2 regions of the Pseudomonas sp. TE6283 genome follow, and region 2 is predicted to be linked to the other one. Evidence: predicted binding sites of a transcription regulator. Region 2 holds the regulator's gene; the other holds the start of a gene.
What was found. Region 2 encodes FliA, which starts transcription of late flagellar genes. Its sites were predicted from a motif close to CTAAAGTTTNNNNNNNNNNNGCCGNTAA; they were not measured.
Positions count from the first base shown of each region.

Region 1: the regulator FliA is predicted to act here: its motif matches at 9,735-9,762, upstream of ACVWZ5_RS11225 (flagellin N-terminal helical domain-containing protein).

Region 1 is NZ_JBSSDH010000006.1:190,398-202,245, reverse strand. Features, by position in the region: gene ACVWZ5_RS11265 (flagellar basal body rod protein FlgF) at 11-751, shown strand; gene flgG (flagellar basal-body rod protein FlgG) at 800-1,585, shown strand; gene flgH (flagellar basal body L-ring protein FlgH) at 1,665-2,360, shown strand; gene ACVWZ5_RS11250 (flagellar basal body P-ring protein FlgI) at 2,373-3,482, shown strand; gene flgJ (flagellar assembly peptidoglycan hydrolase FlgJ) at 3,494-4,690, shown strand; gene flgK (flagellar hook-associated protein FlgK) at 4,701-6,740, shown strand; gene ACVWZ5_RS11235 (flagellar hook-associated protein 3) at 6,753-8,315, shown strand; gene ACVWZ5_RS11230 (ketoacyl-ACP synthase III) at 8,601-9,530, shown strand; gene ACVWZ5_RS11225 (flagellin N-terminal helical domain-containing protein) at 9,843-11,261, shown strand; gene ACVWZ5_RS11220 (flagellar protein FlaG) at 11,337-11,687, shown strand; gene fliD (flagellar filament capping protein FliD) at 11,771-11,848, shown strand, end outside.
Region 2 is NZ_JBSSDH010000005.1:271,429-283,276, reverse strand. Features, by position in the region: gene ACVWZ5_RS10220 (chemotaxis protein CheW) at 1-29, opposite strand, end outside; gene ACVWZ5_RS10215 (CheW domain-containing protein) at 97-1,005, opposite strand; gene ACVWZ5_RS10210 (ParA family protein) at 1,005-1,793, opposite strand; gene motD (flagellar motor protein MotD) at 1,872-2,729, opposite strand; gene ACVWZ5_RS10200 (flagellar motor protein) at 2,733-3,473, opposite strand; gene ACVWZ5_RS10195 (protein-glutamate methylesterase/protein-glutamine glutaminase) at 3,473-4,591, opposite strand; gene ACVWZ5_RS10190 (chemotaxis protein CheA) at 4,637-6,853, opposite strand; gene ACVWZ5_RS10185 (protein phosphatase CheZ) at 6,866-7,654, opposite strand; gene ACVWZ5_RS10180 (chemotaxis response regulator CheY) at 7,674-8,048, opposite strand; gene fliA (RNA polymerase sigma factor FliA) at 8,152-8,892, opposite strand; gene fleN (flagellar synthesis regulator FleN) at 8,889-9,722, opposite strand; gene flhF (flagellar biosynthesis protein FlhF) at 9,837-11,150, opposite strand; gene flhA (flagellar biosynthesis protein FlhA) at 11,162-11,848, opposite strand, start outside.

The DNA.
Region 1 (11,848 bases), on a different contig from region 2:
AGGAGATGCTGTGGACAAGATGCTTTACGTGGCCATGACCGGCGCCAGCCAGAACGCGCTGGCGCAGAAGGCCCATGCCAACAACCTGGCGAACGTTTCCACCAACGGCTTCCAGCGTGACCTGGAGCAGGCGCGTTCGATGCCGGTGTTCGGCGACAGCTTTCCGGCACGCGCCTTCGCCATGACCGAGCGCCCGGCCACCGATTTCAGCGAAGGCGCGCTGGTCGAGACCGGTCGCGAGCTGGATGTGGCGGTTGCCGGCAAGGGCTTCATCGCCGTGCAGGCGCCGGACGGCAGCGAAGCCTACGTGCGTACTGGCAGCCTGAACATCGACGCCCTGGGCGTGCTGCGTGCCGGCAACGGCATGCCGGTGATCGGCAATGGCGGTCCCATCGCCATTCCGCCGGAGCAGAAGGTCGAGGTCGGCGACGACGGCACCATCAGCATCCGCGCCATGGGCGAGGATCCGCGGGTGATGGCCGAGGTCGACCGGATCAAGCTGGTCAATCCGGATATCAAGGGGCTTACCAAGGGCCTGGACGGCATGATCCACACCACCAGTGGCCAGCCTGCCGACGCCGATGTCAACGTGCGGGTGGTCTCGGGTTTCCTGGAGTCGAGCAACGTCAACGCCGTCGAGGAAATGACCTCGGTGCTGGCGCTGTCCCGTCAGTTCGAACTGCACGTCAAGATGATGAACGCGGCCAAGGAAGGCGATGAAGCCATGGCTCGGGTTTTGCAAATCGGCTAATTACATTTGAACGGGTGCCGTAAAACAGGCGCACGAGGAGAACATTAAATGCTTCCGGCTCTTTGGGTCGCTAAAACCGGCCTGTCCGCCCAGGACACCAACCTCGCGGTCATCTCCAACAACCTGGCCAACGTCTCGACCACCGGCTTCAAGCGTGATCGTGCCGAGTTCCAGGACCTGCTCTACCAGATCAAGCGCCAGCCTGGCGCGCAGTCCACCCAGGACAGCGAGCTGCCTTCGGGCCTGCAGGTCGGTACCGGTGTGCGCATCGTCGGCACCCAGAAGAGCTTCAATGCCGGCAGCCTGCAGACCACTGAAAACCCGCTGGACATGGCGGTCAACGGTCGCGGTTTCTTCCAGATCCTGCAGCCCGACGGCACCGTGTCGTACACTCGCGATGGTACCTTCCACCTGAACTCCGACGGCCAGATCGTCACCGCCAACGGCTTTGCCCTGGAGCCGGCCATCGTCGTGCCGCCAGACGCGCAGACGTTCACCGTCGGCAAGGACGGCACCGTGTCGATCACCACCGTCGGCAACCCGGCCGCGCAGGTCATCGGCAACATCCAGACCGCCGACTTCATCAATCCGGCCGGTCTGCAGGCGATCGGTGGCAACCTGTTCCTGGAGACCGCCGCCAGCGGCGCGCCGCAGGTCGGCACCCCGGGCCTGAACGGCTTCGGCACCACCGAGCAGCAGACCCTGGAAGCGTCCAACGTCAGCACCGTCGAAGAGCTGGTGAACATGATCACCACCCAGCGCGCCTACGAGATGAACTCCAAGGTCATCTCCGCCGCCGACAAGATGCTGTCGTTCGTCACCCAGCAGCTGTAACCCCTGGCGGCCCGCCGGGTGCGGGCCGCTGACCATTCGCTCGCTGTTGCAGCGCCTGTTTTGCTTAGAGGTAAGCGTCATGAAACGTCTGTTGTCCGTTTTCGCCCTGGGGGGGGCGGTATCGTTGGCCGGTTGCGTCGCACCGACGCCCAAGCCCAACGATCCGTACTACGCGCCGGTCCTGCCGCGCACCCCGTTGCCGGCAGCGGCCAACAACGGCTCGATCTACCAGGCCGGTTTCGAGCAGGGCCTGTATACCGATCGCAAGGCGTTTCGGGTCGGTGACATCATCACCATCACCCTCAACGAGCGCACCTCGGCGAGCAAGAACGCAGGTTCCCAGATCCAGAAGAACAGCAAGGCCAACCTCGGTCTGACCTCACTGTTCGGTACCGTGCCGAACACCAACAACCCGTTGGGCAGTGGCGACCTCACCCTGGAGGCCGGCTACAGCGGTGACCGCTCCACCAAAGGTGACAGCAAGGCCACCCAGGGCAACACCCTGACCGGCTCGATCACCGTTACCGTGGCCGAGGTGCTGCCCAACGGCATTATCGCCGTGCGTGGCGAGAAGTGGATGACGCTGAACACCGGCGAAGAGCTGGTGCGCATTGCTGGCCTGGTGCGTGCCGACGACATCGCCACCGACAACACCGTGCCGTCCACCCGCGTGGCCGACGCGCGCATCACCTATTCGGGCACCGGCTCGTTTGCCGATGCCAGCCAGCCCGGTTGGCTGGACCGCTTCTTCATCAGCCCGCTCTGGCCTTTCTGAGTACGGATGACCATGTTCAACGCTAGGCGGTTGATTGCCGCGACACTACTTCTGTCCTGTGCCTTCGGCGCCCACGCCGAGCGCTTGAAGGATATCGCCAGCATTTCCGGCGTGCGGGCCAACCAGCTGATCGGCTACGGCCTGGTGGTGGGCCTGAACGGTACCGGTGACCAGACCACCCAGACCCCGTTCACCCTGCAGACCTTCAACAACATGCTGTCGCAGTTCGGCATCAAGGTGCCGCCAGGATCGGGCAACGTGCAGTTGAAAAACGTTGCCGCGGTGTCGGTGCATGCCGACCTGCCGGCCTTCGCCAAGCCGGGCCAGGTGATCGACATCACGGTGTCATCGATCGGCAACTCCAAGAGCCTGCGCGGCGGCAGCCTGTTGATGACGCCGCTCAAGGGTATCGACGGCAACGTCTACGCCATCGCCCAGGGCAACCTGGTGGTCGGTGGATTCGACGCCGAAGGCCGTGATGGCTCGAAGATCACCGTCAACGTCCCGTCGGCCGGTCGTATTCCCGGTGGCGCGTCGGTCGAGCGCGCGGTGCCAAGTGGCTTCAACCAGGGCAACAGTCTCACCCTGAACCTCAATCGCCCGGACTTCACCACCGCCAAGCGCATCGTCGACAAGGTCAACGAGCTGCTTGGCCCGGGCGTGGCCCAGGCCGTCGATGGTGGTTCGGTGCGGGTCACCGCGCCGATGGACCCGAGCCAGCGAGTGGACTACCTGTCCATTCTCGAGAACCTGGAGATCGATCCGGGGCAGGCTGTGGCCAAGGTCATCATCAACTCGCGCACCGGCACCATCGTCATCGGCCAGAACGTCAAGGTCTCGCCGGCGGCGGTGACCCACGGCAGCCTGACCGTGACCATCACCGAAGACCCGATCGTCAGCCAGCCGGGGCCGTTCTCCAACGGCCAGACCGCCGTGGTGCCACGCTCGCGGGTCAATGCCGAGCAGGAAGCCAAGCCGATGTTCAAGTTCGGCCCGGGCACCACGCTGGATGAGATCGTCCGCGCGGTGAACCAGGTCGGCGCGGCGCCGAGCGACCTGATGGCGATCCTCGAAGCCCTGAAACAGGCCGGTGCGTTGCAAGCCGACCTGATCGTGATCTGAGGACGCCTGGGATGAATCCGAAAAGCCTGATCTCCGGCGCGTCCGACAGCGGCGCCTTCACCGACCTCAATCGGTTGAGTTCGCTCAAAGCTGGCGATCGCGACAGCGAGGGCAACATCCGCAAGGTGGCCCAGGAATTCGAGTCGCTGTTCGTCAGCGAGATGCTCAAGGCGTCGCGCAAGGCCACCGATGTGATGGCCGACGAAGACAGCCCGATGAACAGCGACACGGTCAAGCAGTACCGTGACATGTACGACCAGCAGTTGGCGGTGAGCATGTCCCGTCAGGGTGGCGGCATCGGCCTGCAGGATGTGCTGGTGCGTCAGCTCAGCAAGCAGAAGCACAGCGTGAACTCCAGCCCGTTCCCGCGCATCGACGGTGCCGCCCCGGTGCTCTGGGGCAGTCGCGTGGCCGCGCCGGTGCACGGCGAGCAGCCCGCTGCCGGGCGCAACGACGTCGCTGCCCTCAATTCTCGGCGCCTGGCCTTGCCGGGCAAGCTGACCGACCGATTGCTGGCTGGGATCGTGCCGTCCGCCGCCGGTGTCGGCGCCGCGGGCAACGACACGGCCCTGCCCGGTCGCAGTGGCCCCACGCTCGCCGGCGTCGCCCGGGGCGACTGGCAGCCGGCGCAGACGTTCGCCGCGCCGCGCGAGGGTGTGCGCATTCTCGGCCGGGCCGTGGCCCAGCCGCCGCTGGCGCCGAGCAAGGCGTTCAGCGACAGCGATGCTTTCGTCGCCACCATGCTGCCGATGGCCGAGCAGGCGGCCAAGCGCATCGGTATCGACCCGCGCTACCTGGTGGCCCAGGCTGCTCTGGAAACTGGTTGGGGCAAGTCGGTCATGCGCAATCCCGACGGCAGTAGCAGCCACAACCTGTTCGGCATCAAGGCCACCGGTAACTGGCAGGGTGGCGAGGCACGGGCGATCACCAGCGAGTTCCGTGGTGGGCAGTTCGTCAAGGAGACGGCGGCGTTCCGTTCCTACGACTCCTACCAGGACAGCTTCCACGATCTGGTCAGCCTGTTGCAGAACAACAACCGCTATAAAGATGCCGTCGGCGCCGCCGATAACCCGGAACAGTTTGCAAGAGAGCTGCAGAAGGCTGGCTACGCTACCGATCCGGACTACGCCCGCAAGATCATCAGCATTGCCCGGCAGCTGCGGCCAACCCAGGAATACGCCATGGCCGGCACTAACACGAATCTATAAGGATTGAAGCATGTCTCTGATCTCGATCGGGCTTTCCGGCCTGAATGCCAGCCAGACCGCGCTGTCCATCACCGGTAACAACATCGCCAACGCGGCCGTCTCGGGTTACTCGCGTCAGCAGACCATCCAGACCACGGGGCCGTCGCACAATATCGGCACGGGCTTCGTCGGCACTGGTACCACGTTGTCGGATGTGCGTCGTATCTACAACGCCTACCTGGACAATCAACTGCAGACCTCCACCTCGTTGAATACCGATGCGGCGGCGTTCCAGGATCAGATCACCGGCATCGACAAGCTGTTGGCCGAAAGCGACACCGGTATCAGCTCGGTGCTGACCGCGTTCTTCTCGGCCCTGCAGACCGCTTCGGCCAAACCCAGCGACGTCGCCTCGCGCCAGTTGCTGCTGACCCAGGCGCAGACCCTGAGCAACCGTTTCAATGCCATCTCCAGCCAGATGAGCAAGCAGAACGACAGCATCAACAGCCAGCTGGACACCCTGTCGGGCCAGGTCAACAAGCTGACCTCGAGCATCGCTGATCTCAACAAGCAGATCACCCAGCTGTCGGCCTCCGGCGCCTCGCCGAACAACCTGCTCGACGCCCGCAGCGAAGCGGTACGCCAGCTCAACGAGCTGGTCGGCGTCACCGTGCAGGAGCGTGACGGCAACTACGACGTGTATCTGGGCAACGGCCAGTCGCTGGTCACCGGCAACCGCGCCAATACCCTGAGCGCCGTGCCGAGCGCCGCGGACCAGAGCCAGTACAGCCTGCAGATCAACTACCCGACCTTCTCCTCGGATGTCACCTCGGTGGTCACCGGCGGGCAGATCGGTGGCTTGCTGCGCTACCGCAACGACGTGCTCACCCCGTCGATGAACGAGCTGGGACGTGTCGCCCTGGTGGTGGCCGACAGCATCAACAGCCAGCTGGGGCAGGGCCTGGATGCCAACGCGCAGTTCGGCAGCGCGCTGTTCTCCAGCATCAACAGCGCCCTGGCGATCAGCCAGCGCAGCCTGGCCTCCGCGAACAACAGCGCAGGCTCCGGCAACCTGGATGTCACCATCGCCAACAGCGGCGCGCTCACCACCTACGACTACGAAGTCAAGTTCACCGGCCCCAACCAGTACAGCGTGCGCCGTTCCGACGGCACCGACATGGGCAACTTCGACCTGACCACCACGCCGCCGCCGGTGATCGACGGCTTCACCCTGAAACTGAATGGTGGCGGCCTGGCTGCCGGGGACAGCTTCAAGGTGAGCCCGACGCGCTCTGCGGCAGGGTCCATCAACACCGTTCTTACCGATGCCAACAAGCTCGCCTTCGCCGGGCCGATCAATGGCGTTGTGGGTAGTGGCAATACCGGCTCCGGCACCATCACCCAGCCAAACCTGGGAGCCAAGCTGGATATCTATGGTGGCGCCGACACTGCGCTGATCCAGGATTCGATCAAGCATTCCATGCCGGTACGCATGGTGTTCCAGGCCGCCAGCGGGGGTACGCAGGGCTACACCCTGTATGACTCCAAGGGTAACTCCATCGGCACAGGCACCATCGTGCCCGGTCAGGACAACAAGCTGACCATCAATGTGCCGATGCGCGATGCCAGCGGTGCGCCGATCCTCGATGGTAGCGGCAACCCGCGGACCTTCAGCGTCGAGACCACCGTCGGCGGCAGCCCGGCGACCAACGACAGCTTTACCTTTGGCTTCAATGCCGACGGCAAGTCCGACAACCGCAACGCCCAGGCGCTGCTGGGGTTGCAAACCAAATCCACCGTCGGTGTGAACTCCGGCGGCGGCTCCAGCTTCACCTCGGCCTATGCCTCGCTGGTCGAGCGGGTCGGGGCCAAGGCCAACCAGGCCAAAATCGATACCGTTGCGACCAAGGCCGTGCTCGATGCGGCCAAGGAAAGCCGCAACGGGGTTTCCGGTGTCAACCTGGACGATGAGGCGGCCAACCTGATCAAGTTCCAGCACTACTACACCGCGTCGTCGCAGATCATCAAGGCGGCGCAGGAAACCTTCAGCATCCTGATCAACGCATTGTAAGGAGTAGCCATCGTGCGTATTTCCACCGCTCAGTTCTATGAGTCGAGCGCCAGTAGCTACACCAAGAACTTCGCTGACCTGATGAAGAGCAAGACGCAGATCGACAGCGGCGTGCGCATCCAGACCGCTGCCGACGATCCGGTCGGCGCCGCGCGCCTGCTCCTGCTGCAACAGCAGCAAGCGCTGCTCAAGCAATACGACGGCAACATGACCACGGTGAACAACTCGCTGCTGCAGGAAGAGAGCGTGCTGAGCACCATCAACGATGCCATGCAGCGCGCCAGCGAGCTGGCCCTGCGTGCCGGTGGCGCTGGCGTGACCGATGCTGATCGCCTCTCCATCAGCAGCGAGCTCAAGGAGATCGAAGCCAACATCTTCGGCCTGCTCAATTCGCGCGATGCCAACGGCGACTACATGTTCGGTGGCACCAAGACCTCGTCGCCACCCTATGTGCGCAATGCCGATGGTACCTACAGCTACCAGGGCGACCAGACCCAGCTGAGCCTGCAGGTGTCCGACACCCTGAGCCTGGCGACCAACGACACCGGCTTCAGCATCTTCGATTCGGCCAAGAACAAGAGCCGTACCCAGTCCACCCTGGTGACGCCGCCGGTCGATGACGGCAAGGTCGCGCTCTCGCCGGGCCTGCTGACCTCGAACAACACCTACAACAGCAGCTTCACCGCCGGCCAGCCGTACAAGATCACCTTCACCAGCGCCACCCAGTACACGGTGACCGATGCTCTGGGTAACGACATCACTGCCGAGACGCCCACCAATGGCACCTTCGACAGTAAGGCCGAGGGTGGCAATCGTATCGCGCTGCGCGGCGTCGAGTTCGAGATCACCGCCTCGCTGAAAGAAGGCGATGATGCCAATGCCGTCTTCGCTGGCCGCGAGTTCAGCGTGCAGGCCCGCCCCGATACGCTCACGACCGTGCGTGGTGCCGGCAACCCGTCCAGTGCGCAGGTCACCAGCGGCGCCGTGACCGACCCGGCCGCCTACAGCAGTACCTTCCCGAGCGATGGGGCGGTGATCAAGTTCACCGGTGCCAACACCTACGAGTTCTATGCCCAGCCTTTGACTGCGGACAGCAAACCCGTTGCCAGCGGTACCTTCACCGCGCCGTCGCTGACGGTGGCGGGGGTGACCTACCAGGTATCCGGTACGCCGCAGACGGGTGACCAGTTCGCGGTCAATGCCAACAACCACCAGAACCAGAGCGTGCTGGAGACCATCAGCCAGCTGCGTGCGGCGTTGGATGCGCCGCCAGGCACCTCGGGCGACAATACCGCCATCAAGAACGCCGTAGCCTCGGCTGTGGCCAACCTGGCCAGTGCCCGCGAGCAGGTGGATATCACCCGTGGTTCGATCGGTGCCCGTGGCAACTCGCTCGATATCCAGCGCCAGGAAAACACCAGCCTGAGCACGGCCAACAAGGTCACCCAGGATGCCATCGGCAACACCGACATGGCCGACGCCTCGATCATGCTGACCCTGCAGCAGGCCATGCTCGAAGCTTCGCAACTGGCCTTCTCGCGTATTTCGCAACTGAGCCTGTTCAACAAGCTCTGATCGCGATCCGCCTCGGGAAAGCCCCGGCCAGCGCCATGCTGCCGGGGCTTTTTCGTGTCTGGCGCGCGGTGGCGGCAGGGGTTTGGCGATAATTGACTGTGACTAATGAGTCAAATCGTGCATCTTCCCTGTATTCTATGCGGCAGTTGCTGCAGCATTTTGTTACCGGTGCGCAAAGGGCAAGCCTGGTGTCGGCCTGTCCGGGGCGCATTGCCCTCGACCCGGTAGTCGGCGCCCTCAATTCATCGAGTGGCGGTCTTTGGCTGTTTTCATTGGGAAGCCAGAATGATTGGCATCAAAAGCATCGCGAGTTACGTGCCCACCGCTGGCCTGGACAACTACGTCCAGGGTGCGAAGTTCGGCAAGGACGAAGAGTTCATGTTCGGCAAGATCGGCGCCTCCTTCCTGCCGCGCAAGGCCGAGGAGCAGGAAACGTCCGACCTGTGCGTGGAGGCTGCCCGGGCGCTGTTCGCCAACAACCCCGAGCTCGATCCGCAGTCGATCGATGTACTGATCGTGGTCACCCAGAACGGTGACGAAGAAGGCCTGCCGCACACCGCGGCGATCGTCCAGAACAAGCTGGGCCTGTCGACCCGCGTGGCGGCCTTCGACGTGTCGCTGGGCTGCTCGGGTTATGTCTATGGCCTGTACGCCATCAAGGGCTTCATGCAGGCGGCGGGGTTGAAAAACGGCCTGCTGATCACTGCCGACCCGTATTCGAAGATCGTCGATCCGGAAGACCGCAACACCACCATGCTGTTCGGTGACGCCGCCACGGCCACCTGGATGGGCGAGAACGCTGTCTGGCAGCTGGGCGAGGCGCGTTTCGGCACCGATGGCTCGGGTGCCGAGCACCTCAAAGTCAGCGATGGCACCTTCTTCATGAACGGTCGCCAGGTGTTCAACTTCGCCCTGGTCAAGGTGCCGGCGCACCTGCATGAGCTGCTGGCGGCCAGCGGTTTGCAGTCTTCGGACATCGATGCGTTCTGCATCCACCAGGGCAGCGCGGCGATCGTTGATGCCGTGGCACGACGCTTCGAAGAGCAGCATCCGGAGAAGTTCGTCAAGGACATGCTCGAGACCGGCAATACCGTGTCCTCCAGCGTGCCGCTGCTGCTGCAGAAACACATGTTCGACAGCAGCTGGAAGCGCGTGGCCATCAGCGGCTTTGGCGTGGGCCTGTCGTGGGGCTCGGCGATTCTCTATCGCGCCTGAGTCTCGACGATCTCAGAGAAAAACGCCTGGCGTGTCCCGCCAGGCGTTTTTTATGCCTGGGAAATGGGTTCCACAGGGTCCCTGTAGGAGCGTGCTTGCCCCGCGATGGGCTGCAAAGCAGCCCCTGATCGGCAACTGCCAAATCAATAACCCCCTGATTTCATGGGGGTGGCGGGGTGATGGCATTTTTTTTTCGAAAATGCCCTCAAGCAACCCACGCAGACGACGATAACCATTACGAAGGTTCTCTAGGCCATACCCGGCGGATGCCAGGGCCGGAAGCCGCAGTACCCATCCAACGAGGATTTCGTCATGGCTTTAACTGTAAACACCAACATTGCTTCGGTTACTACTCAGGTTAACCTGAACAAGGCCAGCACCGCCCAGACCACTTCGATGCAGCGCCTGTCTTCCGGCCTGCGCATCAACAGCGCCAAAGACGACGCTGCCGGCCTGCAGATCGCCAACCGTCTGACCAGCCAGATCAACGGCCTGGGCCAGGCAGTCAAGAACGCCAACGACGGTATCTCGATCGCCCAGACCGCCGAAGGCGCAATGCAGGCTTCGACCGACATCCTGCAGAAAATGCGTACCCTGGCACTGTCCTCGGCCACTGGCTCCCTGAGCGCCGACGACCGTAAGTCGAACAACGACGAATACCAAGCTCTGACTGCCGAACTGAACCGTATCTCCACCACCACCACCTTTGGTGGCCAGAAGCTGCTGGACGGTTCCTACGGCACCAAGGCCATCCAGGTCGGCGCCAACGCCAACGAAACCATCAACCTGACCCTGGAAAACGTTGCTGCCAGCAACATCGGTTCCCAGCAGGTCAAGAGCCTGGGCGTTGCTCCAAGCAACACCGGTGTTGCCGGTGGCCTGATCAACGTAACCGGTAACGGCCAGACCGCTGCGGTCACCATCGCTGCTGGCGCTTCCGCCAAGACCATCGCCAGCCAGCTGAACGGTGCCATTGGTGGCCTGAGCGCTACCGCCAGCACCGAAGCTCAGTTCGTTGTCGGCGCCGGTGCTGCTACCGCTCCTGCTACCTTCGACATGACCGTTGGCGGCCAGACCACCAAGTTCGTCGGCGTCAAAGACACCGCCAACCTGGCTGACCAGCTGAAGTCGAACGCTGCCAAACTGGGCATCAGCGTCAACTACGACGAAGCCAAAGGCACCCTGTCGGTCAAGTCCGACACCGGTGAGAACATCTCGTTCGCCAACTCCACCGCTGCCGGTACCATCACTGTTGCAACCAAGGACGGCTCGGGCACCTACGGTGCTGGCGTCGCTCTGGCTGACGGCCTGATCGCCACTGGCGCTGTGAACCTGGACTCGGCCAAGGGCTACGCTCTGAGCGGCGCTGGTGTTACCGGCCTGTTCAACGCCGGTACCGACGCTTCGTCGGTCAAGACCACCATCGCCAACACCGACGTCACCGACGCCACCAAGGCTCAGAACGCCCTGGCCGTCATCGACAAGGCCATTGGTTCGATCGACAGCGTCCGTTCGGGCCTGGGTGCTACCCAGAACCGTCTGACCACCACCGTCGACAACCTGCAGAACATCCAGAAGAACTCCACCGCTGCCCGCTCCACCGTGCAGGACGTGGACTTCGCTTCGGAAACTGCAGAGCTGACCAAGCAGCAGACCCTGCAGCAGGCTTCCACCGCGATCCTGTCGCAGGCCAACCAGCTGCCATCCTCGGTCCTGAAACTGCTCCAGTAATTCAGGCGCCTGAGTAAGAGGTGGAAGGGCGCGTTTACGTGCCCTTTCGCTTTTTTGACATGAGGAGTTCGAAGCATGGACATGAGTGTCAAGCTGAACCAGGTGTATCCTCCGGTGCTGCCTCAGGCAGTGACGACTGCCAAGGACCCACTGGTGCCTGCCAAGGTGCCGGAAGCCGCGGCCGTCGATGACAAGCCGCACACCCGCGAGGACCTGGAGAAGGCGGTTGGCGAGATCCGCGATTTCGTCCAGTCGAGCCAGCGCAAGCTGGATTTTTCAATCGATGATTCCACCGGCCGGGTCGTGGTCAAGGTGATCGCCACCGAATCCGGTGATGTGATCCGCCAACTCCCGTCGGAAACGGCGCTGAAGCTGGCACAAAGCCTCAGCGAAGCTGGCAGCCTGCTGTTTGATGGCAAGGCGTAAGCTGGCATGATTTTTGTTGCTGTCGGTCATTTGCGGCGTGTAGTCGTCAAGGACCCGGCAGCTACCGAACAAGGAGAGCAATGATGGCAGGTTCAACAGTCAGCGGTATCGGTTCGGGCATCGATACCCAGGCGATTGTGAAGTCCCTGGTGGACGCGCAG
Region 2 (11,848 bases):
TCGGAACCTTGTGCAGACGACTTTTTCATTCCCCTAGCCCTCAAAATCCGCCATCGGCGGTGTGCTCTGTATTGCCGCGGCAGTAGCGGCGTTGATTCAGTTGTGTTTGGTGTTCATCTGCTTGACCGCGCCACTGGCGATCAGCTCGGCCAGTTCGGCGACGTCGAGCAGCGCGCACATGTGTTCGATCACCGTGCCGGCCAGCCACGGGCGTTGACCGCGCTGGCTGCGCCACTTGATCTCGTTCGGGTCCAGGCGCAGCGAGCGGCTGACCTGGTGCACGGCCAACCCCCACTCGTAGCCCTGCACCGAAATCACGTATTGCAGGCCCTGGCGGAAATCGTCGCGGTAGCGGTCCGGCATCACCCAGCGGGCCGTGTCGAGCACCTTGAGGTTGCCCGCCTGGCAGGTGAGGATGCCGAGGAACCAGTCAGGCTGGCCGAACAACGGCGTCAACTCCTGGCCGGCCAGGGTGTAGATCGAGCCCAGGCACACCAACGGTACCGCCAGGGTCAACCCGGCGACATCGAACAGCAGGCATTCGAACGGCTCGGCGGCCCAATCCGGGCGACCATCGACACTGGCCGGCGGCGTCGGCGCGGCGGGTGCCGCCGGCACATTCAGCTCCACCAGCGGCGCCACGGGTTCGATGGCCTGGGTCTCGCTCAGGACCGGGATGCTGGCATCGGCCACCACCTCGGTCTCGACCACGGCGACCACCGGCTCCACCACCGGCGCGGCAGGCGGCAGCACGGTCGGCAGGACCTTGGCCTGCGGCTCGGCAAAGGGCCGCGCAGCAGGTGGGCTCGGGATTACCTGGCGCTGGGCGTCTTGAGCCTGTTCCTCGCGAACCGCTGCTTCGAAGTCATCGCCGGGGGCCTGCTCGACAGGCGCCTCCAGCTCCGCCGGCAGCTCGAACGACTCGGTGGCCTCCTGCAGCAGCCCGTCGAGGTAGGACTGCAAGGCCATCTGTGGCTTGGTGGTGATCTGCCGAGCCTGGTTCATCACGCCACCTGCAATGCGGAACGGTAGGTGAGCAGATGCTTGAGCAGCGCCCGGTAGGCCACCACGCCACGGCTCTTGCCGTCGAACTGCGAAGGCGTGACGCCGTTGCGGCTGGCGTCACGCAGGCGCGTGTCCACCGGAATGTAGCCCTGCCAGACCTGGTCGCCATAGGTGTCGCGCAGCACCTTCAAGGTGCCCAGCGATGCCTGGGTGCGGCGGTCGAACAGGGTCGGCACGATCTGGTAGGGCAGCGCCTGCTTGCGCGAGCGGTTGATCATGCCCAGCGTGCTGACCATGCGCTCCAGGCCCTTGACCGCGAGGAACTCGGTCTGCACCGGGATCACCATCTGCTGGCTGGCGGCCAGGGCGTTGACCATCAGCACGCCCAGCAAGGGCGGGCTGTCGATCAGGGCGAAGTCGAAATCCTGCCACAGCTGCGCCAGACTCTTGGCGATCACCAGGCCCAGGCCACTCTGCCCCGGCGACTGGCGCTCGAGCACCGCCAGCGCGGTGCTCGACGGCAGCAGCGAGATACGCTCGTCGCTGGTCGGCAGCAGCAACTGGCCCGGCAAGCCTTCGGGCACCGTGCCCTTGTGCAGGAACAGGTCGTAGCAGCTGTGCTCGAGCGCATCGGGGTTGTGCCCGAAGTAGCTGGTCATCGAGCCGTGCGGGTCGAGGTCGACCACGACCACGCGCTTGCCCGCCTCGGCCAGCAAGCCGGCCAGGGCGATGGTGGTGGTGGTCTTGCCGACGCCACCTTTTTGATTGGCTACTGCCCAGACTCTCATCGTGCGTTGCTTCCTCCCGGTATGGCCGCCTGCCCTGCCGGGAACGGTGTGAAATTCAGTGACGGGGATTTGACGAAATCAGCCCCCGGTCGACGGTGCTGGCGAGGCTGGTGCACTTTGTGTGCCAGCCCGGCGCATCGCCGCATCCGGGGTGGCATTGGCACTGCCACTGCCGGTCAGGCTGCGGCGTACCTCCAGGTTACGCGAGATCACCAACACCACCCGGCGGTTGCGCGCACGCCCGTCGGCAGTGTCGTTGCTGGCCACCGGCTGGTACTCCCCGTAACCCACCGAGGCCATGCGCGCCGGGTTGACCCCTTCCATCGCCAGCAAGCGGACGATGCTCGCCGCCCGCGCCGACGACAGCTCCCAGTTGGTCGGGTACTGAGCGGTGCGGATCGGCAGGTTGTCGGTGAAGCCCTCGACGTGCACCGGGTTGGCGAACGGCCTGAGGATCTTCGCCACCTTCTCGACGATCTCGAAGGCGACATCGCTGGGCATGGCGTCGGCGCTGGCGAACAGCAGCGAGGAGTTGAGCTCGATCTCCACCCACAGTTCGTTGCCGCGCACGGTCATCTGGTTGGACTTGATCAGGTCGCCGAAGGCGTCGCGGACATCGTCGGTGATGGTCTTGAGCGGGTCGACGTTGGTCTGCGCCAGGCCCGCATCGGTCTGCTCGCTGTCCTTGATCAACGGCTCTGCGGGCTTGACGCTCAATGGTCGCTCGTCACCGATGGGGATCGGCTTCATGCTGCGCTCGGGGTCATTGAACACCCCGATCAGCGCCTGGGAAATCTGCTTGTACTTGCCCTCGTTGATCGACGAGATCGAATACATGACCACGAAGAAGGCGAACAGCAGGGTGATGAAGTCGGCGTACGAGACCAGCCAGCGCTCATGGTTCTCGTGCTCTTCGATCTTGCGACGACGGGCCATGGCTTACTCCATGAAGCCTTGCAGCTTCAGCTCGATCGAGCGCGGGTTCTCGCCTTCGGCGATCGACAGCAGGCCCTCGAGCAGCATCTCGCGATAGCGAGACTGGCGCAGGGTGATGGCCTTGAGCTTGTTGGCGATCGGCAGCAGGATCAGGTTGGCGCTGGCCACGCCGTAGATGGTGGCGACGAAGGCCACGGCAATGCCGTTACCCAGCTGCGACGGGTCGGCCAGATTGCCCATCACGTGGATCAGCCCCATCACCGCACCGATGATGCCGATGGTCGGCGCATAGCCGCCCATGCTCTCGAACACCTTGGCGGCCTGGATGTCGCGGGTTTCCTGGGTCAGGAAGTCAACCTCGAGGATGCTGCGGATGGCTTCCGGCTCGGCGCCGTCGACCAGCAGCTGCAGGCCTTTGCGCGCATAGGGATCGGGCTCGGCGTCGGCCACGCCCTCCAGGCCCAGCAGGCCTTCCTTGCGTGCGGTCAGGCTCCAGTTCACCACGCGGTCAATGCCCCCGGCCAGGTCGACCCGTGGCGGGAAGAAGATCCACCGGACGATCTGCAGGGCACGCTTGAAGGACGACAGCGGCGACTGCAGCAATGCCGCCGCCAGGGTACCGCCGAGCACGATCAACGCCGCCGGGCCGTTGATCAGCGCACCGACATGGCCGCCCTCCATGAAGTTGCCACCAACGATGGCGACAAAGGCGAGGATCAGGCCAATCAGGCTCAACACATCCATCAGACGCACGCCTCGACCAGATGCTTGCCGATCTCGTCCAGGCTGTACACGGCATCGGCCAGGTTGGCCTTGACGATGGCCATGGGCATGCCATAGATCACGCAGCTGGCTTCATCCTGCGCCCATACGGTGCTGCCACCCTGCTTGAGCAGGCGCGCGCCTTCACGACCGTCGGCGCCCATGCCGGTGAGCACCACCGAGAGCACCTTGTCGCCATAGGACTTGGCGGCGGAGCCGAAGGTGATGTCGACACAAGGCTTGTAGTTCAGGCGCTCGTCGCCCGGCAGGATCTTCACCGTGCCACGGCCGTCGACCATCATCTGCTTGCCACCCGGGGCCAGCAACGCCAGGCCCGGACGCAGTACGTCACCGTCCTCGGCTTCCTTGACGCTGATCTTGCACAGCTTGTCCAGGCGCTCGGCGAAGGCCTTGGTGAAGGCCGCCGGCATGTGCTGGATCAGCACGATCGGCGCCGGGAATCCGGCGGGCAGTTGGGTCAATACCCGCTGCAGCGCCACCGGACCACCGGTGGAGGTGCCGATGGCGACCAGCTTGTAGGGCTTGCGCTTGGGCGCCGGCGAATGCGCGGCGGCCGGTGCCGCGGCGCGGGCCGGAGCGGCCGTGCGCGCCGGCGCGGTGCTGGCGAAGCTGCTGGCCGGCGCATGGCTGCTGGCCGGCGCGGCGGCGGGCGCCGGGCTGGAATAGGCGCTGAAACGACGGTTGCTGCGCGAGATGGTGTGGACCTTCTCGCACAGCAGCTGCTTGACCTTTTCCGGGTTGCGCGAGATGTCCTCGAAGTTCTTCGGCAGGTAGTCGACCGCGCCAGCGTCCAGGGCGTCGAGGGTGACACGGGCGCCTTCGTGGGTCAGCGAGGAGAACATCAGCACCGGCGTCGGGCAGCGCTGCATGATGTGCCGCACCGCGGTGATGCCGTCCATCATGGGCATTTCGTAGTCCATGGTGATGACATCGGGCTTGAGCGCCAGCGCCTGGTCGATCGCTTCCTTGCCGTTGGTCGCGGTACCCACGACCTGGATCGTCGGGTCCGCCGAGAGAATTTCCGAGACACGGCGGCGGAAGAAACCGGAATCATCCACCACCAGGACCTTGACTGCCATAAACACTCCATTAGGCGGCGCACCCGCCAGGGCGCGCCGCCGAAATCAAATACGCCGGGCGGCGTAACGCTTGAGCATGCTCGGAACGTCGAGGATCAGCGCGATCCGGCCGTCACCGGTGATGGTCGCGCCGGACATGCCCGGGGTCCCCTGCAGCATCTTGCCCAGCGGCTTGATCACCACCTCTTCCTGACCGACCAGTTGGTCGACGACGAAGCCGATGCGCTGGGTGCCGACCGACAGGATCACCACATGGCCTTCGTGCTGCTCCTCATGCTCGTGGTCCTGGACCAGCCAGCGCTTGAGGTAGAACAGCGGCAGCGCCTTGTCGCGCACGATTACCACTTCCTGGCCGTCGACCACGTTGGTGCGCGACAGGTCGAGGTGGAAAATCTCGTTGACGTTGACCAGCGGGAAGGCGAACGCCTGGTTGCCCAGCATCACCATCAGGGTCGGCATGATCGCCAGGGTCAGCGGCACCTTGATGACGATCTTCGAGCCCTGGCCCTTGGCCGAGAAGATGTTGATCGAACCGTTGAGCTGGGAAATCTTGGTCTTCACCACGTCCATGCCGACGCCGCGGCCGGACACATCGGAGATCTCGGTCTTGGTCGAGAAACCCGGGGCGAAGATCAGGTTGTAGCAGTCCGACTCGCTCAGGCGATCGGCCGCGTCCTTGTCCATCAGGCCCTTTTCCACGGCCTTGGCGCGCAGGATGCTCGGGTCCATGCCCTTGCCGTCGTCGGAGATAGACAGCAGGATGTGGTCACCCTCCTGCTCGGCGGACAGCACCACCCGGCCCATGCGCGACTTGCCGGAGGCCTCGCGCTCGTCGGGCATCTCGACGCCGTGGTCAACGGCGTTGCGCACCAAGTGCACCAACGGGTCGGCCAGGGCTTCCACCAGGTTCTTGTCGAGGTCGGTCTCTTCACCGACCAGCTCCAGGTTGATCTCTTTCTTGAGCTGGCGGGCCAGGTCGCGAACCAGGCGCGGGAAGCGGCCGAAGACTTTCTTGATCGGCTGCATCCGGGTCTTCATGACCGCGGTCTGCAGGTCGGCGGTGACCACGTCGAGATTGGACACGGCCTTGGACATGGCCTCGTCGCCGCTGTTGAGCCCCAGGCGCACCAGGCGGTTACGCACCAGCACCAGTTCGCCGACCATGTTCATGATCTCGTCCAGACGCGCGGTATCGACCCGCACGGTGGTTTCCGCTTCGCTGGCGCCATGCTTCTCGGCGGCCGGCGCAGGAGCGCGAGCCGGGGCGGCAGGCTTGGCGGCCGCAGCCGGTGCCGCGGCGGGCGCAGGAGCCGGCTTGGCAACGGGCTTGACCTCGGCCTTGGCCGCGACAGGCGCGGCGACGGCGGCAGGCGCCTCGGCGGTGACCGCGTCACTGGAGAACTTGCCCTTGCCGTGCAACTGGTCGAGCAGGGCCTCGAATTCGTGTTCGCTGATGCTCTCGTCGCCCGCGGCGGGTGCCGCGCTGGCCGCTGCCGCGGCGGCACCTGGCAATGCGTCGACGGCGAAGGTACCTTTGCCGTGCAACTGGTCGAGCAGCGATTCGAACTCGTCGTCGGTGATCTCGTCGCTGGCCGGAGTGGCTGGCGCGGGCGCGCTGACGGCGGCATCGGCCGAGAACTGGCCCTTGCCGTGCAGTTGGTCGAGCAGCGACTCGAACTCGGCATCGGTGATCTCGTCACCGCCGCCGCTGATTTCTTCACCCTGCAGTTGCTCATGAACCTGAGCTTCAGCCTTGACCGCATCGAGCGAGTCGAGCAGTTGCTCGAACTCGGTATCGGTGATGTCGGGCTCGGCAGCCGGGGCTTCGGCCACGGGCGCCGCCTCGACCACCGGGGCCGGGGCTTCGGCGCCACCGGGCTCGGCCAGGCGCGACAGCGCCGCCAGCAGCTCCGGCGTGGCCGGCGTGACATCGGTACGTTCGCGCACCTGGCCGAACATGCTGTTGACCGTGTCGAGGGCCTCCAGCACCACGTCCATCAGTTCCGCGTCAACCCGGCGCTCACCTTTGCGCAGGATGTCGAACACGTTCTCGGCAATGTGGCAGCACTCCACCAACTCATTGAGCTGAAGGAAGCCGGCGCCCCCTTTTACAGTGTGGAAACCGCGGAAAATCGCATTGAGCAGGTCCGCGTCATCGGGCCGGCTTTCCAGCTCGACCAATTGCTCGGACAGTTGCTCGAGGATTTCGCCGGCTTCTACCAGGAAATCCTGGAGGATTTCTTCATCGGCGCCGAAGCTCATTAAACGTGCTCCTTAAAAACCCAGGCTGGACAACAGATCGTCGACATCGTCCTGGCTGGACACGACGTCTTCACGCTTATCGGCATGAATCTGCGGACCTTCACCCCGAGTCGGATGTTTTTCTTGATCTTTTTCAGCGCGCAGCTGCTGGTGGTCATGTTCGATCCCGGCAAAGCGGTCGACCTGGCTTGCCATCAGCACGAGCTTGAGCAGATTGCTTTCGACTTCGGTGACCAGCGCGGTCACCCGTTTGATCACCTGGCCGGTGAGATCCTGATAATCCTGGGCCAGGACGATATCGTTGAGATGGCCGGCGACCTTCTGATTACCTTCGGCGCTGTGCGTCAGAAAACTGTCCACACGCTTGACCAACTCACGGAATTCCGGCGCTGCCACCTCACGGCGCATGAACCGCTGCCAATCGGCGGACAGGCTCTGGGCCTCGGCGGCGAGATCGTTGAGCACCGGGGTGCAGGCCTCTGCCAGGTCCATGGTGCGGTTGGCCGCACCTTCGGTGAGGCGAACCACGTAGGAGAGGCGCTCAGTGGCGTCGGTAATCTGCGACACTTCCTCGGCCTGCGGCATGGACGGGTCGATCTGGAAGTTGACGATTGCACTGTGCAGTTCGCGAGTAAGCTTGCCGACTTCCTGATACAGCCCGCGATCGCGGGTCTGGTTCAGTTGGTGGATCAGCTGTACCGCATCACCGAACCGGCCGCGCTCGAGGCTCTCGACCAGTTCCTGGGCATGCTTCTTAAGGGTTGATTCGAACTCACCCAAAGAGTTGTTGGTTGACTCCATTGCGCCCCCCAGACGTGACTCAGCCGTTGACGCGTTCGAAGATCTTTTCGATCTTTTCTTTCAGCGCCACGGCGGTGAAAGGCTTGACCACGTAGCCGTTGACGCCGGCCTGGGCAGCTTCGATGATCTGCTCGCGCTTGGCTTCTGCGGTGACCATCAGTACCGGCAGGTGCTTGAGGCGCTCGTCCGCGCGAACAGCACGCAGCAGGTCGATACCGGTCATGCCCGGCATGTTCCAGTCGGTAACCAGGAAGTCGAAGTGTTCGCTGGTGAGCATCGGCAGTGCCGTGTTGCCGTCATCAGCTTCCTTGACGTTGGTGAAACCCAGGTCACGCAACAGGTTCTTGATGATCCGCCGCATCGTCGAAAAGTCGTCAACGATGAGGATTTTCATGTCTTTGTTCAATTAGACCTCCAAGCAGTCTTAAACGCGCTCGGCGCCGAGCGCGCGCTCAATCAATTCGGCACCACAAAAAAACGACTGCATCAAACCTGGTTCAACGCGCCCGCCATTCCCCCAGGCGGCTGCGCAGACGCGCCGCGCACTGGCTGTGCAACTGGCTGACACGCGATTCGCTGACCCCCAGGACCTCACCGATTTCCTTGAGGTTCAGCTCTTCGTCGTAGTACAGCGCCAGGACCAGGCGCTCGCGCTCCGGCAGGTTGGCTATCGCATCGGCCAGGGCGGCCTGGAAGCGCTCGTCTTCCAGGTCCCGCGATGGCTCCAGCTGGCCGCTGGCTCCGTCCTCGTGCAGCCCCTCGTGTTCGCCGTCCTGCAGCAGGTCGTCGAAACTGAACAGGCGACTGCCCAAGGTGTCGTTCAGAATCCCGTAGTAATCATCGAGACTCAATTGGAGTTCGGCAGCAACCTCGTGATCTTTAGCGTCGCGCCCTGTCTTTGCTTCAACACAGCGAATCGCGTCGCTGACCATACGCGTGTTGCGGTGCACCGAGCGCGGTGCCCAGTCGCCCTTGCGCACTTCGTCGAGCATGGCGCCGCGGATGCGGATGCCGGCATAGGTTTCGAAACTGGCGCCCTTGCTGGCGTCATACTTGTTGGCCACTTCCAGCAGGCCGATCATCCCGGCCTGGATCAGGTCCTCGACCTGGACGTTGGCCGGCAAACGCGCCAGCAGGTGGTAGGCAATGCGCTTGACCAGCGGCGCATAGCGCTCGATCAGCTCGTACTGAGCGTCCTTGGCGGCCTTGCTGTACATCTTGAAACCGCTCGCGTTCATAGCACCGGCCCTGCACTGGTGGGCTGCACCAGGCGCTCGACGAAGAATTCCAGGTGTCCGCGCGGGTTGGCAGGCAGCGGCCAGCTGTCGACCTTCTGCGCAATGGCCTTGAAGGCCAGCGCGCACTTGGATCGCGGGAAGGCCTCGTAGACCGCCCGCTGCTTCTGCACGGCCTTGCGCACACACTCGTCGTACGGCACGGCGCCGACGTATTGTAGGGCGACGTCGAGGAAACGATCCGTGACCTTGGTCAACTTGGCGAACAGGTTGCGCCCCTCCTGCGGGCTCTGGGCCATGTTGGCCAGCACGCGGAAGCGATTCATCCCGTAGTCGCGGTTGAGCAGCTTGATCAGGGCGTAGGCATCGGTGATCGAGGTAGGCTCGTCGCACACCACCAGCAGCACCTCCTGGGCGGCGCGGACGAAGCTGACTACCGAGTCACCAATACCCGCAGCGGTGTCGATCACCAGCACGTCGAGGTTGTCGCCGATCTCGCTGAAGGCCTGGATCAGGCCGGCATGTTGGGCTGGCGCCAGGTGGACCATGCTCTGGGTGCCGGAGGCCGCCGGGACGATGCGCACACCGCCGGGCCCCTGCAGCAGCACATCGCGCAGCTCGCAACGCCCCTCGATGACATCGGCCAGGGTACGCTTGGGCGTGAGCCCCAGCAGAACGTCGACATTGGCCAGGCCCAGGTCGGCGTCCAGCAACATGACCCGGCGGCCGAGCTCGGCCAACGCCAGAGACAGGTTCACTGAAACGTTAGTCTTGCCGACGCCACCTTTGCCACCGGTCACGGCGATCACCTGTACGGGATGCATGCTACCCATGTCTGTTCTTTACCTTGTCTCGCTTGGACCCAGGCCACATGAGGGGCTGAACGTTCAAGGCCACGGTCCGGCCGGGCAACCCCATGATGTAGGTACTTTGCACAGTATTCACCCTCAACCCGCACGCTTGCCAGGGTTGTGGTAGAGATCAGCGAACATGTCGGCCATGGCCTCGTCGCTGGGCTCGTCCTGCAACTGCACACTGACCGCGCGACTCACCAGCTGGTGCTTGCGCGGCAGTTGCAGGTCGTCAGGAATGCGCGGCCCATCGGTCAGATAGGCCACCGGTAGTTCATGACTGATGGCGAGGCTCAGCACTTCGCCGAGGCATGCCGTTTCATCGAGCTTGGTCAGGATGCAACCGGCCAGGCCACAGCGCTTGTAGCTGTGGTAGGCGGCGGTGAGCACCTGCTTCTGGCTGGTGGTCGCCAGCACCAGGTAATTCTTGGCGGCGATACCACGCCCGGCCAGGGTCTCGAGCTGCATGCGCAGCGCCGGGTCGCTGGCCTGCAGGCCGGCGGTGTCGATCAGCACCACGCGCTTGCGCAGCAGCGGCTCCAACGCCTGGGCCAGCGACTCGCCCGGATCGACATAAGTGACCGGCACATTGAGGATGCGCCCCAGGGTCTTGAGCTGCTCCTGGGCACCGATGCGGAAGCTGTCCATGCTCACCAGCGCCAGGTTGTTCGCGCCGTACTTGAGCACATAGCGCGCGGCCAGCTTGGCCAGGGTGGTGGTCTTGCCCATGCCGGCCGGGCCGACCATGGCGATGACCCCGCCCTCCTCGATCGGTTCGATCTCGGGTATGTCGATCATCCGCGCCAGGTGCGCCAGGACCATGCGCCAGGCGTGACGCGGGTCTTCGATCTCGGCAGTAAGGTCGAGCAGTTCGCGCGCCAGGCCGCCGGACAGACCGAGGCGCTGCAGGCGGCGCCAGAGGTTGGCCTGCTGCGGCTTGCTGCCCTGCAACTGACTCCAGGCGAGCGAACCGAGCTGGACTTCCAGCAGCTCGCGCAGACCGGTCAGTTCGAAGCGCATGGCGTCGAACAGGCGCGGATCGACCGGAGCCGGCGCCGCGGCGACAACCGGCGCGGGCTCGTCGACATGCGGCTCGATCAACGGTTCGGACGCAGTCAGCGACTGACCGGCGAACAACTGACGGTTGCCGCCCTCGACGGCATCGCCGCGCCCGGTCAGTTCGGCCTGGGCGGTGACGATGCGCGACTGGGTCTTGCGCAGCTCGTCCTCGAGCTCCGCATTGGGCACGCGTGGGGCCAGGGCGGACAGTTTGTAGTCCAGCGCAGCCGTCAGTTCGACACCGCCAGCGATGCGCCGGTTGCCGATGATGGCGGCGTCGGAGCCGAGCTCATCCCGGACCAGCTTCATGGCCTGACGCATATCGGCGGCGAAAAAACGCTTAACTTGCATAACCCACTACCTCAGCCGTTCGGGCCCACGGTGGCAACGATGGTGACTTGCTTGTTGTCAGGTATTTCCTGATACGCCAAAACATGCAAATTCGGTACTGCCAGGCGACCGAAGCGCGACAGCATGGCGCGGATCGGGCCGGCAACCAGGAGGATAGCCGGCTGACCCTGCATTTCCTGACGCTGGGCCGCCTCGATCAACGAGCGCTGAAGCTTTTCGGCCATGCTCGGCTCAAGAAGAACACCATCTTCCTGACCCTGCCCGGCCCTTTGCAGACTATTGAGCAAGATCTGTTCCAACCTTGGCTCCAGAGTGATCACAGGCAGCTCGGACTCAACGCCGACAATGCTTTGCACGATGGCGCGAGACAATCCGACCCGCACCAACGCCACCAGCGCGGCGGTATCTTGACTCTTTGTCGGGTTGTTGGCGATGGCTTCGGCAATGCTGCGGATGTCACGCACCGGCACCTGTTCGGCGAGCAACGCCTGCAAGACCTTGAGCAGGCCCGACAAGGAAATGACACCCGGCACCACCTCCTCGGCCAGTTTCGGCGAGACCTTGGCCAGCACCTGCAGCAGCTGCACCACCTCCTCGTGCCCGATCAGCTCGTGGCAGTGCTTCTGCAGGATCTGGTTGAGGTGGGTGGCGACCACGGTGCTGGCGTCGACCACCGTATAGCCCAGCGACTGCGCCTG